Regions from separate parts of the Vibrio sp. QJM3NY_15 genome, predicted to be linked through region 1. Evidence: predicted binding sites of a transcription regulator. Region 1 holds the regulator's gene; the other holds the start of a gene.
The links. The regulator PurR, encoded in region 1, represses purine synthesis genes. The targets are predictions, from matches to a motif close to TNANGNAAACGTTTNCNTNA.
Positions count from the first base shown of each region.

Region 1 (5,680 bases):
CTGTCAGTTTGCTTTTGATTGCTGACCATTTTTATAAATACATCTGACTACTTCACCTTGAATGGGCCGATGACAGATAGGTTCGACGTTAAACACATGTTAGATCTGATGTGTTTTTCTTTCTAAGGTAGGAGGTTGTTTTGCTTGAACAAATTCTATTTAATAAATTTTAAGGCTATAAAAAGTGACAGGAATTTGAAATACATTTGGTCTTGGTACGTTCTATATACGTAACAATCGAGACGTAAAGGTTGTTCCGATAATGATTCAGGCATAAAACTAAGGAGTTAGCTATGAAATTTTTATCATTGATTACTGTTATTGCGACTGCAGGTCTTATCTCTTTTCAAGCAACAGGTGCTGGTGTTTACCACCGGGTTGCCGCTGAGTCAAAAATATTCAAAGGTGAAACAGTATCTACTGAAAACCAAGCCTATGAAGACGGAAAGAAAATATGGCAAGATTTGAATACTAAAGAATCTTTTGAGCTTAGTCGCATTCTTCCTCAAGCTTCTGAAAAGGTAGACGTGAGATCTTTTGAAATCAAGAATGGTTCTATTAAAGTCAAAGAGATTATGGATTCTTCAGGAACCATCAATTTTGTACCCATGGTAAAAGTTGATTACAAATATTATTACCGTCCATCTTTTTAGCCAGTCCAGTGCTAGCTCTCTAGCTTAAAGGAGAGCTACTTTTTTTGTATAAAAAAAGCCGCAAGAATGCGGCTTAGTTATGTAGATAGTTTGAACTGACAATATTAATTGACGCGACTGATAAGCTCTTCACGACGTTGCTGCGGTATAACAGACCAATGAGTACCATTGATCGCACCTTCTAGCGCCCAAAGCAGCTCAATGCTGACAGAGGAAGCATGTGATTCCTTGATGGCGTTAAATGCGTTTACAGAGCCAGATTCATATAAACATTCTACAGAATCGATCCCGGCCTTTTTTAACATACGCTCGGTAGCGAGTCGAAGGTTAGGGAGGTCCTTTAATCGAGTTGGCTTAGCAGAAGATTGCTCAGCTTTCTCTTCTTTAGCAAACCCCAAAGACGTCGTAGCAAGCTGCAAGATTTTTTCTTGGTCTTGCCACAAGCCTTCCGGCAATGCGAAATACTTTGTGACGACAGGGAAACCACGTTTTTTGTAGACGTATGGTCGAAACCCTTGTTGCTCGAATTGCTTTGTTGTGTCTTTGTCCGCTCTTATGTGCAACTGGTCGTTAACAACCAGAGCAAACATCGTGTCATCAGCAAAAAGCCCGAATCCACCAAACATTGAGCGTGACTTTATTTTTCCTAGGGGCTCAAATAATTTCATTGAGTCCTTTAGTATCGGTTTATCCATGTTATCTATCTCGGTGTATTTGAACTACGCCACCAAATAAGCAGGTCCGAGAGATTAGCAAAATGTTGCAATTAAATTGTCAATAAGCCGTAAATTACTAAATTGTTAGTAATTACCGCATTTTGCCATCGGTAACCCCGCTACCATACCAACGAGTGGTTTAGGCCGGAAGCTTTGCGTCTCACTCTTTCGAGTGGTTTGCCCTGTGCGTGACTGACTGAATAGAATAAAGTTTTTGTTGAATGAGGCTCACACCTGATATTTCAAAATGTGATATTGCTTCAATTAATGATCTTGGTGTTATGCAACTGGGTTTATTTTATCTGCTTATAAAAAAAGCGCACTCAAAGGTGCGCTTAATGAAATTAAACTCGATTTATCAATTAATTTAACGTTTTAACCGTGCTTCGCTCAACAATTTCTGGGTGCATTTCGAAGACACGTTTTTCATGATCTTTATCTTTAATGCGTTCCAACAAAATTTCGAATGCATTTTTACCAACACGACGCTTAGGTTGGTGAACCGTCGTCAATGGTGGAGAGAAGTATTCCGCAAGTTCAATGTTGTCGTAACCGATAACCGAAATATCTTCAGGAATACGAATACCTTGCTGCTGCAGGCGACTCATTAGGCCAAGTGCCATTGTGTCGTTAAAACAGAACACTGCGGTAGGGCGATCTTCCATCTGAGCAATTTTATCAGCCGCAAGTACAGCGGTATCACACTCAAAGTTACCTTCAATGATGAGCTTTTCGTCGGTTGCCACCTTCGCTTCATTGAGTGCGCGTTTGTAACCCGCGATGCGTTCTACACATGCTGCTTTGTCTAAGTGGCCACTTAAACAAGCAATCTTTGTGTGACCACGTTCTAGCAAGTACTTGGTTGCTAGATAGCCGCCTTCTTCAGAGTTGTCGATGATCTTATCAGCCTGAGAGGTTTCTGGGCCCCAATCCATGACAACTTTTGGGATATCAGCATGGCGATCTAACATGCCACGAAGTTCTTCTGTTAAGTCAGAACACATAACCAAGATGCCATCTACACGTTTTTCTGCAAGCATTCGAATGTAGTCACGTTGCTTCTCATAGATACCACCCGTGTTACACAGAATCAAAGTGTAACCTTGACGGTAGCAGTAGCTTTCAACACCATCGATTACTTCAGAGAAGAAGAGGTTTGTTGATTGAGTCACTAGCATGCCGATAGTGCGTGTTGAATTGCATTTCAAGCTACGCGCTACAGCACTTGGTGCGTAGTTTAACTCGTCTACGGCTTTATTTACTTTCTCTTGAGTCGCTTCTGCAACAAAACGTGTTTTGTTGATTACGTGAGAAACGGTGGTAGTTGATACGCCTGCTAAGCGAGCGACATCTTTTATAGTGGCCATGGTTTTATCCTATTAGAAGCTACTTTCCCAAAGTACGGAATAAAGTAGCCGTTAAGCTACCTAACTAAGAGCTTAAATTTGTAGGGCTCTTTGGGGTACTAAAGTGCTAAAAAACAAAAAACCGCTATTGAGCGGCTTGTCTTAACACCGAAATGCTCTGAACTTAAATAAGCATAGCATTTCGTGAATGTTTCATATTTTATCGTTTGCGGTCACAATTTTAGACTGACTAGAAATTACTCGCAATAAAATTCACCCAGAAATCTGGGTGAATTGTCACATTCTATTGAATTTGTTTACTTAATCATCAGCGAATCTTATTCACCCGCTAAATACTGAGTGTCCAGATTACAGAAGGCCACGAGAAGAGTTGCCACAGATGCATAGAAACCGAATGAATCGATCTCACAACATTTAACGTTGAACTTTGGTACCCAAGTAAGGACTTGATGTTCAATAAATTGCTGTTGAACAGTGAACGATTTTTCTAATTCTTCTTCAAGCTCAGTGTCATTTGAACGGATGATGAGATTGCCAAGGAAATCAAGTTCGATAGCAATGTGGTCTGCTGGCTCTTTCAGATCTTGGTTAACTACCAAGTTGTGCTTAGCCATGATCTCTTCCATGTCTTTAGCTGGCTTGTCGTTTAATAGACCCGTTTCGCCGATATACATTGAAGCGTAAGGTAGAGCACCATGTTTATCTGTCTTTAAAAATAGATCGCAAAAGTCAGCAGACAGCTCTAGTTGGGCATCTTCACGTGTTTGTAGACGGTTCAATGCGTCTACCAGTTTATCAATCGCAGGCTTGAGTGTTTCGTTTTCGCCTAAACCAGTCAGGAAAGAACGGATCTCAACAGAGTGGTAGTGGTCGAGTTCTTCTTGTGTGAGCTCTTTAGCGAACAAGCTTGATAGCCACCAATAGATTTCAGCTCTTTGTTCGTTGAATGCTTTCGTATCTTTCATTTCATAGATCCTGATTTAGTCTTGTGATGTTTATATACCCAAGCATCGCGAAGTCATTTGGGTATAAGCACACCAAGGCTCAATAACAAGGTTATTTGCTAAACGCAAAGTGACTCGTTAGTCGTAATGCCTATATTGAATTGCGATGGACGATAAATAGCAAGGTTTTAGATTGTCTTGTATCAAAAAATATTCATGTTTCTCGCTTTTATCTGCTGTACCACTAGAATTGTTACTAGTTATGAATAGAATGGTTACTGAAACTATTAAATAAGAAAAGTGGTGTAGATGAGCTATCACGTATTAGTCGTAGAAGATGATGTGGTAACCCGAAGTAAGCTGGTTGGATATTTCCAGAACGAAGGTTACACAGTGAGCGAAGCGGAAAGCGGCGCTCAGATGAGAAACGTGTTGGAAGAAAACAACGTTGATCTCATTATGCTAGACATCAACTTACCAGGCGAAGATGGATTGATGCTAACTCGCGAATTACGCAGTCAATCGGACATTGGGATTATTTTAGTTACTGGACGCACGGATAGCATCGACAAAATTGTAGGCCTAGAAATGGGCGCAGACGATTATGTTACTAAACCCTTCGAACTTCGCGAGTTATTAGTTCGAGTTAAAAACTTACTTTGGCGTATTGCTGCGGCTCGCAAAACCGCGGTTGGTACGGCAGTTGAAGCTGAAGACGAATCTGTGGTTCGTTTTGGTGAGTGGACGTTTGATATCCCTCGTCGTGCTTTAAGTAAAAACGGTGAGCCAGTTAAGCTGACTAAAGCAGAATATGAGCTGCTCGTTGCGCTTTCGTCTTACCCTAACCAAGTGTTAAGTCGTGAACGTATTTTGAACATGATCAGCCACCGAGTGGATGCTCCAAACGATCGAACCATCGACGTGTTAATCCGTCGCATGCGTGCGAAGATGGAGTTTGACCCTAAGAACCCACAAATCTTTGTGACGGTTCACGGTGAAGGTTACATGTTTGCTGGTGACTGATTCTCTTCGGGAGTTCTAGTCAGCAACAAAATTTGAACGTAAAAAAGCCGAGGTATCATTGATGCCTCGGCTTTTTATTACTTGGTTTTTACCGTTAACGAATTGAACAGCTGAAACTTACTAGGTTACTCAGTTTTACTCATTCGCAGAGTTACTGATTAGCTTAGTTTATTGAGGTTGCGCTGCAGAAGCTGCGCTGTTTTCATCGACTAAGCTAGAAGCAGCAGGAAGAACAATCGGTTCTTCAACTGGGTCGCTGCTTGTGTCTAGCCAATCACGTAGGCTCTGCCAAACCAATCCCATCGTTTCGTGCCAGTAACGCTCTGTTTGTTCAAGATAGAGTGCTTTTGGCATGTACTTATTCCAAGGTTCAACAATCCCTTCTTGTGCAAGGTAGTTGGTTGGAGCGGGTAATGGTTTCATACCAGCGGCATTGAATTCATTCAGTGCGCGAGTCATGTGGCTTGCTGAAGTCACGAGCACCATTCTTTTGTTTTTCACGAACGCAGCGGCTTGGCGAGCTTCTTCCCACGTATCTTTCGCGGTTTCAAGCAGAATGATGTCAGGTTTTGCGACACCGAGTGCTAGCGCGACCTTAGCCATCATTCTTGCATTACTTACTTCAGTGCCTGCCCCATAGCCAGACAAAATAAGTTTCGCACCAGGGTAGAGGCGTAGAATGCGGATCCCTTCACTTAAGCGCATTAAACCTGTGCGGCTAAGCTCAGATGTGGGTGGTATTTGATCATCGACGACGTGACCACTTCCGAGAACCATTACGTAGTCGACGGTTTCATCGACGGGTAAAAATGCAGTGTGTTGCCTTTCCATTGGCATTAAAAGTTGACTAGAAACTGGTTGGAAAGCGATTAGGAAAATACCACAGAGGGCTGAAAGGGTAATTAGGCAACCAGTCTTCCTTTTGGTAGTAAACATCACTAGGGCTAAACCCAGAAAAGCGAGAATTAACATTGCTG
Region 1 is NZ_CM173517.1:2,408,476-2,414,155, reverse strand. It holds gene AC3CKG_RS10745 (DUF3316 domain-containing protein) at 294-653, shown strand; gene AC3CKG_RS10740 (TfoX/Sxy family DNA transformation protein) at 758-1,348, opposite strand; cyclic di-GMP riboswitch class I at 1,476-1,561, opposite strand; gene purR (HTH-type transcriptional repressor PurR) at 1,732-2,736, opposite strand; gene torD (molecular chaperone TorD) at 3,054-3,701, opposite strand; gene torR (two-component system response regulator TorR) at 3,990-4,703, shown strand; gene elyC (envelope biogenesis factor ElyC) at 4,872-5,680, opposite strand, start outside.

Region 2 (5,680 bases), 230 kb from region 1:
TTTTACTACTACACTCGCGCTTCATTTTTATATCCCCAAGGCCTATAACTCTCCAATTTATAGACCTAAATAATAGAGCTACAGCAATGCTACTAAGTGTTTTGTATATCATTGGCATCACGGCAGAAGCCATGACCGGCGCTCTCAGCGCTGGCAAACAAAAAATGGATTGGTTTGGTGTAATGTTGGTTGCGAGTGCAACGGCAATTGGCGGCGGTACAGTACGAGATATCTTACTTGGCCATTACCCTTTAGGTTGGGTTGAAAACCCACAATATCTGGCGATCACCTGTATCGCAGGTGTCATCACGACCGGACTCGCTAAATGGGTAATCAAGCTAAAAGGGTTATTCATTCGTTTGGATGCACTGGGGCTTATCGTATTCAGCATCATTGGTACTAAAGTGGCGATGACCATGGGTCTGCACCCAATGATTTGTATGGTGTCGGCATTGGTTACGGGCGTGTTTGGTGGCCTGCTACGCGATCTTATCTGTCGTCAAACGCCACTGGTTTTACATGAAGAGTTGTATGCATCTGTCGCCCTTGTCGCTTCAGGTTTATACCTAGGTTTGCTTGAGCTTGGCATTAACGACGTAACAGCAACGATTGTTACGCTTGTGGTTGGCTACTTACTGCGTATGGCTGCCGTAAGATTCAAATGGCGCTTGCCTTCGTTCCAGCTAGATCAGGAAAGCTCTGTGCATTAGATAATATATTCTCAATAACGCAGAATATAAAAAGGGTTGCTTCATTACGAAGCAACCCTTTTTTGTTTCTATCAAATCAGTTTCAATTCTGTTTTGAATAAAACGAAGCAGAACTAGATTTTTGGCGTTTCTGTTGTCACACCAAAGTTTTGACCACGATGACGTAGCAAGTGATCAAGCAATACAATCGCTAACATCGCTTCTGCGATAGGCACTGCACGAATACCAACACATGGATCGTGACGACCTTTCGTGATTAACTGCGTTGCTTCACCGTCTTTAGTGATCGTGTCACCAGGAACAGTAATGCTTGATGTTGGCTTAAGTGCAATACTTGCCACAATATCTTGGCCAGTAGAAATACCGCCTAAGATACCGCCAGCGTGGTTGCTACTGAAGCCTTCTGGAGTTAATGGATCACGATGTTCACTACCGCGTTGATTAACAACATCGAAGCCATCACCAATCTCAACACCTTTCACCGCATTGATGCTCATTAGAGCGTGCGCGATGTCTGCATCTAGACGATCAAAGATTGGCTCACCAAGGCCTACAGGCACTTTAGTCGCAACCACTTGAATCTTCGCACCGATAGAGTTGCCTTCTTTTAGCAAGTCACGAATCAGTTGGTCAAATTCAGGTACTTTGTCGGCATCAGGACAGAAGAAAGCGTTGTTTTCGATCTCGTTCCAATCCACTTTATCAATTGAGATATCACCCATTTGAGAAAGATAAGCTTGGATTTCAACACCAAATTCTTGCTTAAGGTATTTCTTCGCAATCGCACCTGCCGCAACACGCATTGCCGTTTCACGAGCAGAAGAGCGACCGCCACCTCGGTAATCACGCACACCGTACTTTTGATGGTAGGTATAATCAGCGTGGCCAGGACGGAACTTGTCTTTAATTTCGGAATAGTCTTTAGAGCGTTGGTCTGTATTTTCAATCAATAGACCAATAGAAGTACCCGTAGTTTGGCCTTCAAATACACCTGATAAGATTTTCACTTCATCCGCTTCACGGCGAGCCGTTGTATAACGAGAAGTACCAGGGCGACGGCGATCCAAATCTCTTTGAAGGTCTGCTTCGGTAATTTCTAATCCTGGTGGGCACCCATCTACGATACATCCTAGTGCGATACCGTGACTTTCTCCGAACGTAGTCACGCGGAAATGTTGTCCGATACTGTTTCCTGCCATTACTTCCTCTAAATCAGCCATCAATCAGAAGGTTTGATTCCTAAACCAACCAGCTAATAGCTTTACTTGTCTATTCTTCGTGAATTCATAGTGGCTTTATTACCAAATGATGTAAACCCCAAAAAACGAACAATTTTAACTTTCTATTACATGAGCCGAATGAAATGAATAACGAAGGAAAATGAGTAGCGCTTTAAGAGAAGTACTTTTAGTATGGTAGAAATGCAAAAAACCCGACAACTCAGAGAGTTATCGGGTTTCTTTAAATAGTGGTACGCCCTGAAGGATTCGAACCTTCGACCACCTCCTTAGAAGGGAGGTGCTCTATCCAGCTGAGCTAAGGGCGCGCTACAGGAAAGGATTATACGAATTCGAATCAGTAAAGCAACGGCTTTGTGTAACATTCTGATCCAAGTGAGTAAAAAAAGGGCAATGAGATTATAAGTGTTGGAAAATAGACCAAAGCAAACGTTTGCTTGATGGTAATCAAAAAGATTTTCTGGAATAATGCGCCCAAAACATCAGCCACTAACTTGAATATCAATACTAAGGAAATTCATGACTGCTCAAAATATTGATGGAAAGCTAATTTCTCAAACCGTTCGCTCTGAAGTTGCGGCACGTGTAAAGGCTCGTACAGAAGCTGGTTTACGCGCTCCGGGCCTAGCGGTAGTTTTAGTGGGTGAAGACCCTGCCTCTCAGGTTTACGTTGGAAGTAAGCGTAAAGCGTGTCAAGAAGTAGGCTTCGTTTCAAAGTCTTTTGATTTACCAGCGACGGCGACAGAAAATGATCTGCTAACGCTCGTCGACCAATTAAATGAAGACCCTGAGATTGATGGCATCCTAGTTCAACTGCCTTTACCTGCTGGTATTGATACCACTCACGTTCTTGAGCGTATCACGCCAGAGAAAGACGTTGATGGCTTCCACCCTTACAATGTGGGCCGTTTGGCTCAGCGTATGCCTAAGCTACGCTCTTGTACGCCTAAAGGCATCATCACATTACTTGACCGTTACAACATCGACTTACGTGGTAAGCACGCGGTTGTTGTTGGCGCATCAAACATCGTAGGTCGCCCAATGACCCTAGAGCTTCTTCTAGCAGGTTGCACGACGACAACATGTCACCGCTTCACCAAAGACCTTGAAGGTCATGTACGTCAAGCCGATGTTGTTGTGGTAGCCGTGGGTAAGCCTAACTTCATTCCTGGCGCTTGGATTAAGAAAGGTGCCGTTGTGGTCGATGTAGGCATCAACCGTTTGGAATCTGGCAAACTTGTTGGCGACGTTGAATACGATGTCGCGAAAGAGAGCGCAAGCTTCATCACACCAGTTCCGGGTGGTGTTGGTCCAATGACAGTAGCAAGCCTAATCGAGAACACTATGATTGCTTGCGAACAGTTTCACTCGAAATAATCTGCGAACGACAAATTTGCGAACGACAGCATAAACAGAATTAAAAAGCCGCAGCGTTAAAACGTTGCGGCTTTTTTGATACTGAGCTATTCGTTTTTGATACAAAGCGACTCGCTTTTTATACAGAGCACTCACTACTTATCTGGAGTGTCAGCTCTTTCCGTTGGCTCCGAAGGCGGCAATAAACTAATGATCGCACACTCCGTTGATATGAGTTTTTCCAAATCAGAACCTTGCGTCACCAATCGGAAGTCACCCCCAGTAATCACACCAAGTGGAATCGCTTTAGGATACAGCGCGTTAAACTCATTAAGGTCAAACGCTTCGGTCAAACCCGTGCTCTTAATTTGGCTGCCTTGAGCCATCAAGGAGTTAAGCTTGGAATAGGTAATTCCTTCCGAAAACAGGCTTCTGTTACCATCTCGGCTCACTGAATGCCTTTCGTGTTTAGTTTCTGTCGATTCAAGCTCAAACACCTTATTTTCACCAAACTCATCTTGATAATGCATGCTGACTAATGGGTTGGTTTGACGATAAGGCGAGACGATCATCGCGCGCCCTATTCCATCCAATTCCAGATTATTTTCCGCGTGGCTTGAGGCTGGGTTACCAAAATAGACATTCAGGTTATCCATACGCGCCAAACGAATGCTTTCCCAGTTGGTATCGGCAAGCACACTGTTGATGTTGTGTGTCGCCAGCACCTTGGCAAACTGTCTTGCAAAATGAGTCGCGCCAAAGAAGATAACCCCTTGCGCTTTCTCTTGCGTCACACCTAACCTTCTTGCCCACCAACTTGCGGTAAGACTCTGAATCACAACCGTACCGATGATGACCAAGAACACCATAGGCACCAGTAGATCAGCCCCTTCAATCAATTGCTTCTCTTGAAGCTTGATAGCAAACAGAGAAGAAACCGCAGCAGCAACGATCCCGCGAGGTGCCATCCAGCTCAAAAACCATTTATCTGCAGAGGTAAGATCCGTGCCGATCCCGCTGATCCACACACTCAGAGGACGAGCCACCAGCATGACAACCGCTAATAAGCCAATACCGCCCCAACCTATCGAGAGGAAAGTCCCAGAATCGAGTCGACTCGCCAGTAAGATAAACAAAGCGGAAATGAGTAACACGGTTAGGGTCTCTTTGAACTCAATAATATCTTCAAGATCCAAGCCTTTCACGTTGGCGAGCCAGATACCCATGATGGTCACGGTTAATAGGCCAGACTCTTCACTCAGATCATTAGAAAAAGAGAATGCCGCCAGCATTAACGTCAGAACAGCCACGTTACGCAAATAGTGCGGAACCCAATGTCCTTTCAGCATCTTGGCAATCAAATAGCCACCGATGATCCCTAAGCCTAAACCGATGGTTAGAGTCAGCCCCAAGGCCGACAGCACATGGCTGGTAGGATCGGCTGAAGAAACAATGTATTCGTAAACGAGAACGGCAAACAGAGCGCCAATCGGGTCAATCACGATCCCTTCCCAGCGCAAGATGCTGCCTAACGAAGATTTGGGCTGAATACTGCGCAGCATGGGAACAATCACGGTTGGCCCCGTCACCACCACTAAGGCAGCAAACAGTGCGGCTAATGGCCAACTGAAGTCCACAAAGTAATAAGCACCAACGACAATACACGCCCAGGTAATCAGCATGCCGAAACTCACGAGGTGCGTCACCATACGACCATGACCTCTTATTTCCTTGAAATTCAGGGTCAATGCACCTTCAAACAGAATAATAGCGACACCTAATGAAATCAGCGGAAATAGCACGTCACCAAAAATGGCATCGGGATTAAGGATGTTAAGACCGGGACCTAAAAGTAATCCGACAATGAGAAGAGGAAGAATAGCAGGAAGACGCAAGCGCCAACCTAACAATTGACACGTTAAAGACAGCAGTCCAATTAACGCCAAAGAAGAAGTAATCGACAAATCCATTTGTGCCCCTAAAAAATTCGTACCACACTTTGTGATACAAACCTATTTGCTGAAACAAGAAAGCCTATGTCATTAAACTATAGGCTCTCTTTTTCATGCTAACCGAATATTAGTGTGATTAATCAGTCACTTTACTATAGGGGAAATAAAGTGACTGACTCATCCACTCTGTACTTATCATCTAGCTACAGAGAAAGCACCACGCCCGCAATCGCTGCGCTCATTAAGTTGGCAAGCACACCCGCACAAATCGCTTTAAAGCCGTATTGTGAGATGAAAGAACGACGCTCTGGAACTAAGCTACCCAAACCACCAATCAGAATGGCCATCGTAGAGATGTTGGCAAAACCACATAGTGCAAAAGTAACGATCGCTTTTGAGTGCTCACTCAGTGCGTCTTTCACGT
Region 2 is NZ_CM173517.1:2,641,288-2,646,967, forward strand. It holds gene AC3CKG_RS11700 (trimeric intracellular cation channel family protein) at 87-710, shown strand; gene aroC (chorismate synthase) at 824-1,909, opposite strand; tRNA gene AC3CKG_RS11710 (tRNA-Arg) at 2,180-2,256, opposite strand; gene folD (bifunctional methylenetetrahydrofolate dehydrogenase/methenyltetrahydrofolate cyclohydrolase FolD) at 2,468-3,325, shown strand; gene AC3CKG_RS11720 (cation:proton antiporter) at 3,460-5,274, opposite strand; gene AC3CKG_RS11725 (NupC/NupG family nucleoside CNT transporter) at 5,460-5,680, opposite strand, start outside.
Region 2: folD (bifunctional methylenetetrahydrofolate dehydrogenase/methenyltetrahydrofolate cyclohydrolase FolD) is a predicted target of PurR. The motif match lies at 2,370-2,389, and genes of this name have one in related genera.